One region of the Massilia phyllosphaerae genome, then DNA from elsewhere that is predicted to be linked to it. Evidence: predicted binding sites of a transcription regulator. Region 1 holds the regulator's gene; the other holds the start of a gene.
What was found. The regulator LexA, encoded in region 1, represses DNA repair genes until DNA is damaged. The targets are predictions, from matches to a motif close to ACTGTATNNNNATACAGT.
Positions count from the first base shown of each region.

Region 2: the regulator LexA is predicted to act here: its motif matches at 2,058-2,075, upstream of recA (recombinase RecA).

Region 1 is NZ_JAXSQX010000001.1:1,278,011-1,281,508, reverse strand. It holds gene rplI (50S ribosomal protein L9) at 95-547, opposite strand; gene rpsR (30S ribosomal protein S18) at 589-879, opposite strand; gene priB (primosomal replication protein N) at 922-1,215, opposite strand; gene rpsF (30S ribosomal protein S6) at 1,240-1,623, opposite strand; gene lexA (transcriptional repressor LexA) at 1,847-2,500, shown strand; gene U1H99_RS05650 (tetratricopeptide repeat protein) at 2,692-3,417, opposite strand.
Region 2 is NZ_JAXSQX010000001.1:227,279-230,776, reverse strand. It holds gene U1H99_RS00985 (hypothetical protein) at 154-300, shown strand; gene recX (recombination regulator RecX) at 347-808, opposite strand; gene recA (recombinase RecA) at 915-1,994, opposite strand; gene U1H99_RS00970 (response regulator) at 2,185-2,904, shown strand; gene U1H99_RS00965 (sensor histidine kinase) at 2,982-3,498, shown strand, end outside.

The DNA.
Region 1 (3,498 bases):
CGACCGCTGAAATGATTGGTGAGTTTCCTCTAGTAAAAAGAACAAAAAAAAAGCCGGGATAACCCGGCTTTTTCTCATTCTTGCAACAGAACGATTATGCAGCTTCGCCCACGACGGCGATGGTCACGTCGACCACCACGTCGGTGTGCAGAGCGACAGCAACCGGGTGCTCGCCGGTGGTCTTCAGCGGACCGGTCGGCAGACGAACCTGTGCTTTTTCGACTGCGAAACCTTGCTTGGTCAGGGCTTCGGCGATGTCGAAGTTGGTCACGGAACCGAACAGACGGCCGTCGACGCCGGCTTTCTGGGCGATGGTGACGGTCATGCCGTTCAGCTTTTCGCCTTGGGCTTGCGAAGCGGACAGCTTTTCAGCAGCGGCTTTTTCCAGCTCGGCGCGCTTGACTTCGAACTCGGCGACAGCCGAGGTGGTCGCACGGCGGGCCATTTTTTGCGGGATCAGGAAGTTACGTGCGTAACCGTCCTTGACCTTGACGACGTCGCCCAGGTTGCCGACGTTGACGACTTTTTCCAGCAGGATAACTTGCATATTATTCTCCAGTATTTACTTGTGCTCGTTGCCGTAGCGACTTAAGCGTTGTGCAGGTCGGTGTACGGCAGCAGGGCCAGGTAACGTGCGCGCTTGATCGCGGTGTCAACTTGACGCTGGTAGTGCGCCTTGGTACCGGTCAGGCGAGCCGGCATGATCTTGCCGTTTTCCTGGACGAAATCCTTCAGGGTGTCGACGTCTTTGTAGTCAACCTGTTCCACGCCTGCAGCGGTGAAGCGGCAGAACTTCTTGCGCTTGAACAGCGGGTTCTGCTGTTTGCGCTTCAGTTTTTCTTTGGCTTTGTTTTTGTCGAACTTTTTACCGAATGCCATTTGAGGCTCCTGTATCTAAAAACGTGCTCGCTAGTCGATCGACTATTCGGCGGCACTGAAATCAATGATGTGAAACACCAGGGCTTTACTGTGACGGCTCTTCCTGGCGAGAAATCCTGTGAAGCGATGCACTGCGCCCAGTTCGGCGTTGGCGAATCGTCCCGAGATTTCACCCGCGGCGACCGCGGTCATCTCGAACTCGACCTGCCTGGCAATCCCCGCTTCCGTCTGCTGCGACTGGTGCTGCAAGGTCGCGCCGACGATCGGGATGCCGGCCGGGGTGTAACGCAGGGTATCGCGCTCGAGGATGCTGGCAACCAGCGACAGCTCGTTCACTACCCGTTCGCGTAAGCCAGTGGCTTAGGCTGCAGCGGCCGGAGCGGCTGCCTGCTCTGCGCGGTGGCTCTTGGCTGCGTCTTCGCGCTGGACCGACTTCATCATCGGCGACGGCGCGGTTTCAGCCTTCTTCATCTTCACGGTCAGGTGACGCAGCACGGCATCGTTGAACTTGAATGCGGTTTCCAGCTCGACCAGGGTCTCGTTGTCGCACTCGATGTTCATGCAGATGTAGTGTGCCTTCGGCAGTTTCTGGATCTGGTATGCCATTTGACGACGGCCCCAATCTTCGACGCGGTGGATGTTGCCGCCGCGCGAGGTGACCGTGGTCTTGTAGCGTTCGATCATCGCCGGGACCTGCTCGCTTTGGTCCGGGTGGACGATAAACACGATTTCATAATGACGCATGCATTACTCCTTGAGGACGTTAAACAGATGCCCACCTCGGCGTCAAGACGAGTGTGGGAAGGGAAAGCCCAACATTATAACCGGAAAAACGTCAAGCGCTCAATCGGTTTGTGATGCACTGGTTTGTGACAAAAAAATCGCCGAAATCCACGAATCCCCTTGCGTGCAGCGCAATACTGTACAAAAATACAGTCTGTCCCAGCACCCACGATTCACTGACCCCATGCTTAAGCTCACTGCAAGGCAAGAACAGATCCTTAACCTGATCAAGGAAGCCATCGACAACACCGGCTTCCCGCCGACCCGCGCCGAAATCGCGCAAGAGCTTGGCTTCCGCTCGGCCAACGCCGCCGAGGAACACCTGCAAGCCCTGGCGCGCAAGGGCGCGATCGAAATTTCTCCCGGCACCTCGCGCGGCATCCGCCTGCTCGGCGCCACCACGCCGGCCACGCCCGAGCCGGCCGCCATGCCGCACGTGCCGGCAGCCCTGCTGATGTCGCTGCCGCTGGTCGGCCGCGTCGCCGCCGGTTCGCCGATCCTGGCCCAGGAACACGTCGAGGCCAATTACGCGGTCGACCCGGCCATGTTCTCGGCCAAGCCCGACTTCCTGCTGAAGGTCAAGGGCTGGTCGATGCGCGACGCCGGCATCTGCGACGGCGACATCCTGGCCGTCAAGAAGGTCGACAGCGCCAAGAACGGCCAGATCGTGGTCGCCCGCATCGGCGAAGAAGTCACCGTCAAGCGCTACCGCAAGAACGGCACCGTCATCGAACTGCTGCCGGAAAACCCGGACTTCTCGGTGATCACGGTCGATCCGCAGACCGACGAGTTCGCGCTCGAAGGGCTGGCGGTTGGCTTGATGCGTTCCTGGCACTAAGGGATCAGAGCCCGGTTTCTGTTGGGGCTCTGCCCCCCCGGTTTCAGCTGCAACCTCGACCGAAGCCGCAAATAAAACGGCCTGCATTTTTGCAGGCCGTTTTCTTTTGCTGGTGGCTGAACACCGGGGTCAGAGCCCCTCAAAACCGACACCAGGCTCTGCCCCCTGCTCTGCACCCTTGCTCTGTTGGGCTAGCGATTCTCCGCCGGCTCCGGCGGCGGCGCGTTCTTGACCATCTCGTTGTGCTCGCTCACGTACGCCTCGGTGGCATTGCGCCAGGCCGTGAAATCGGCCACCACCAGCTTGCCGCCGACCTGGGTGTCTTCCGCCACTCGCTTGCCGACCTCGTCCAGGTGCGCGGTCGCCTTTTCCGTTTCGCTCGCCGTCATCAGCTTGCTTACGTCTTCGGGGATGCGCTTGGTCAGCGGCATCGACGCGTTCAGGTATTTCACGAAGCGGTTGTGGCAGGTTTCCCAGTCCTTCATCCTGGCGCTGTAGCGGTCGATGTCGTCGTTGACCTTGGACATGGCCGGGAAGCGCGGCGCCGGACAGCGGTAGTCGCCGCTGCGCAGGTCGGAACCATCGTATTTGACGATCCAGTAATCGATGTCGGCGCGGCGCGCCTCGCGCTGCTTCATCAGCTCGAGCGTGGCGATCGCCACCGCATTGCCCTTGGCCGCGGCCTTGCGGAACCATTCGGCGGCCTTGTCCATGTCCTCGAGACCCGCCTCGCCATAGAAATACATCTCGCCCAGGTGCTGCTGGGCCATCACGTTGCCGGCATTCGCCAGCTTGGTGTACTTCTGCAGCGCCTGCGGATAGGCTTTCTTGGCGAACAGGGCGTCGGCGTCGGCGAGCTCGTCCGCTATGACGGCGGTACTGCACATCAAGGCAGCGCAAAACAGGAGAGTTTTCATGACAGGCGTGATCGTAATGGAAAGCAATGTACGATCATAACGCCAGTGTGCCGCCGGCTCAACTGGAGAGCGCGGCGGCAT
Region 2 (3,498 bases), 1.1 Mb from region 1:
CAGCCGGTGTGCCTGATGCACGTTGCCGCAGCTTCTACGGCAACAACCGCTCTTGCGGCGCTGCTTAAACCATGAAAGTTTAGCACAGCGCGCCAGCATGTGCACTGGATTGACAGGCGGGCAAGGAATTTAGTGGAGATAAGAGAGGAAGGCATGCAGATGCACGGAAGCGCCAGCGTGCAGCGTCATTCCGCCGTTGAGGAGGCGTTCCCCCTGCTGGCGGGACGCCGACGGATGGCGCTGTACGCTGGCGCCTCGGTCATGCATGAAGGATATGATCGTAATATGCTGGAAGAATAACAGCACAACCGAGCATGGGATGGCCGATACCGGCTGCGAACTGTAGTTACTCGTCCTCGTCCGCCCCACCCTGCATGGCGGCGCGCACGGCATTCTGGGAAAAACCGCGCTGCAGCAGAAAACGCATCTGCTTGCTGCGCGCGGCCGCATCTTCGGCGACGGTGCCGAATTTGCGGCGCCACACTTCTCTGGCGCGCGCCAGTTCGGTCGACGCCAGTTCGGATTTCAGTTCAGCCAAGTCGTCTCCTTTGACACCATGTTGCTGCAGTTCGGAGATCACCCGGCTGTTGCCGTAGCGGCCGGCACGCCGGTTCACCAGCGATTCGGCAAAGCGTTCCTGCGACAGCCAATTGTTCTTTTCGAGGAAGTCGAGCAACGCCTCGACGTCGTCGCCTTCCTCGGCATAGCGGGCCAGCTTGCGTCCCAGCTCGAGCCGGCTATGCTCGCGCATCGAAAGATACTTCAATGCGCGGCCCTTCAGGCTTAAAGATTGTTTCAAACCGGCCATGGCGTTGTTGCAGCTCCTCGTCGTGCATATGCACTGCCTTCGTCGCCGCGCCTAGCCACGTCCGGTTTGAACCAATCTTCAGGCTGTTGACGCACCATCTAGACGATTACTCGTCGCCGCCGACGGCAGCCACCGCCGGGGCGGCATCGCCCGGGGCAGCAGGCGGCAGTTCACGCACGCCCAGCGCAGCGCGGACCTTGTTTTCGATCTCGCGTGCCAGTTGCGGACGATCCTTCAGGAACTGACGAGCATTGTCCTTGCCCTGGCCGATACGTTCGCCGCCGTAGCTGTACCACGAACCCGACTTCTCGACGATCTTGTTGTCCACGCCCAGGTCGATGATCTCGCCTTCGCGCGACGTGCCTTCGCCATACAGGATGTCGAAGTGGGCTTCCTTGAACGGCGGCGCGATCTTGTTCTTGACGACCTTGACCTTGGTTTCGTTACCGATCACCTCGTCGCCCGACTTGATCGAACCGGTACGGCGGATGTCCATGCGCACCGAGGCGTAGAACTTCAGCGCGTTACCGCCGGTCGTGGTTTCCGGGCTGCCGAACATGACGCCGATCTTCATACGGATCTGGTTAATGAAGATCACCAGGGTATTGGTACGGTTGATCGAGCCGGTCAGCTTGCGCAGTGCCTGCGACATCAGACGGGCTTGCAGGCCCGGCAGCGAGTCGCCCATGTCGCCTTCGATCTCGGCGCGCGGGGTCAGTGCCGCCACCGAGTCGATGACCACCAGGTCGACGCTGCCCGAACGCACCAGCGCATCGGTGATTTCCAGGGCTTGCTCGCCGGTATCCGGCTGCGAGATCAGCAGTTCGTCCAGCTTGATGCCCAGCTTTTGCGCATACCCGACGTCAAGCGCGTGCTCGGCGTCGATGAAGGCGCAGGTACCACCCAGTTTTTGCATCTGGGCGATGGTTTGCAGGGTCAGCGTGGTCTTACCCGACGATTCCGGACCATAGATTTCGACGATACGGCCGCGTGGCAGTCCGCCGACGCCGAGCGCGATGTCCAGGCCCAGCGAGCCGGTGGACACGGTTTGCACTTCCTCGACCGGCGCATTGGCATCCATGCGCATGACCGAGCCTTTGCCGAATTGCTTTTCAATCTGCGCGAGGGCAGCAGCCAGTGCTTTGCCCTTCTCGGCTGCGTTTACTGCGGATTTTTTGTCGTCCATAACTTTCTTTCTGTCCTTGAGTGAACCAAGATAGGGGCCGCTCGCGCGTTTTCAATAGCGAGTACTGTATAAAATCCCAGTGGTTTTGGCAAGCGATATTTACCTCGCCTTGACCGATTCGACATGTTGCGAAACTTCACACACAATATGTGCGTGAGATGGGTCTAACGATGAAATCAGGGGGTGTGACATGCGTATTCTACTAGCGGAAGATGACAGCGTGCTCGCGGACGGGCTGACGCGTTCGCTGCGCCAGTCCGGCTACGCGATCGACTGCGTCAAGAACGGCCAGGACGCCGATACCGCGCTGTCGACGCAGGAATTCGACCTCCTGATCCTCGACCTGGGCCTGCCGCGCCTGTCCGGCATGGACGTGCTGCGGCGCCTGCGCGCGCGTGGCTCGCTGCTGCCCGTGCTGATCCTCACCGCGGCCGATTCGATCGAGCAGCGCGTGGGCGGGCTCGACGCCGGCGCCGACGACTACATGCCCAAGCCGTTCGCCCTGTCGGAACTCGAGGCGCGGGTACGCGCCCTCACCCGGCGCGGCCAGGGCGGCGGCTCCACCGTCATCCGCCACGGCCCGCTGGTGTACGACCAGGTCGGGCGCAGCGCCTACATCAACGACCAGATGCTCGACCTGTCGGCGCGCGAACTCGGCCTGCTCGAGATCCTGCTGTCGCGCACCGGGCGCCTGGTGTCCAAGGAACAGCTGGTCGACCACCTGTGCGAATGGGGCGAGGAAGTCTCCAACAACGCGATCGAGGTCTACGTGCACCGCCTGCGCAAGAAGATCGAGACCGGCGGCGTGCGCATCGCCACCGTGCGCGGCCTCGGCTACTGCCTCGAGCGCCATGCCGACAGCGCGCGCAAGGCGTCCGACGACGCCGCGGCCGCCCACGCCGGCAAGTGAAGCGGCCGCGGCTCCTGCGCGCCGGGGCGGCCGGCACGCTGCCCGAGAATCCGGCCCGGCATACGCTGCCCGGTGCGATGGCTGAGGCGCCCTACGTCCCGCCCCACCCCGAGCCCGAGGAAAGCATCCAGCATTCGCTGTTCGGCGAGATCCTCGACTGGATGCTGGCGCCGCTGCTGCTGCTGTGGCCGATGAGCATCGCCATTACCTACCTGGTGGCGAAGTCGATCGCCAACCAACCCTTCGACCATGCACTGGAAGACAGCGTCACGGTGCTGGCCCAGCAGGTCAAGGAAGTGGACGGCACCATCGTGGCGCGCCTGCCCGGCAGCGCGCGCGACATCCTGCGCGCCGACGACGTCGACAGCATCTATTTCCAGGTGACCGGCCCGCGCGGCGAGGTGGTCGACGGCGACCGCGATTTGCCGCTACCGCTGGGCGAGGAGCCCGAGCGCAGCGGCCGCGTCCACTTTCGCAACGAAAGCCTGCACGGCGCCCCGGTGCGCGTGGCCTATGCCTGGATCAACCTGCAGCCGCTGGCGCAACCAAGACCGAGCCTGGCGCTGGTGCAGGTCGCCGAAACCTTGGACAAGC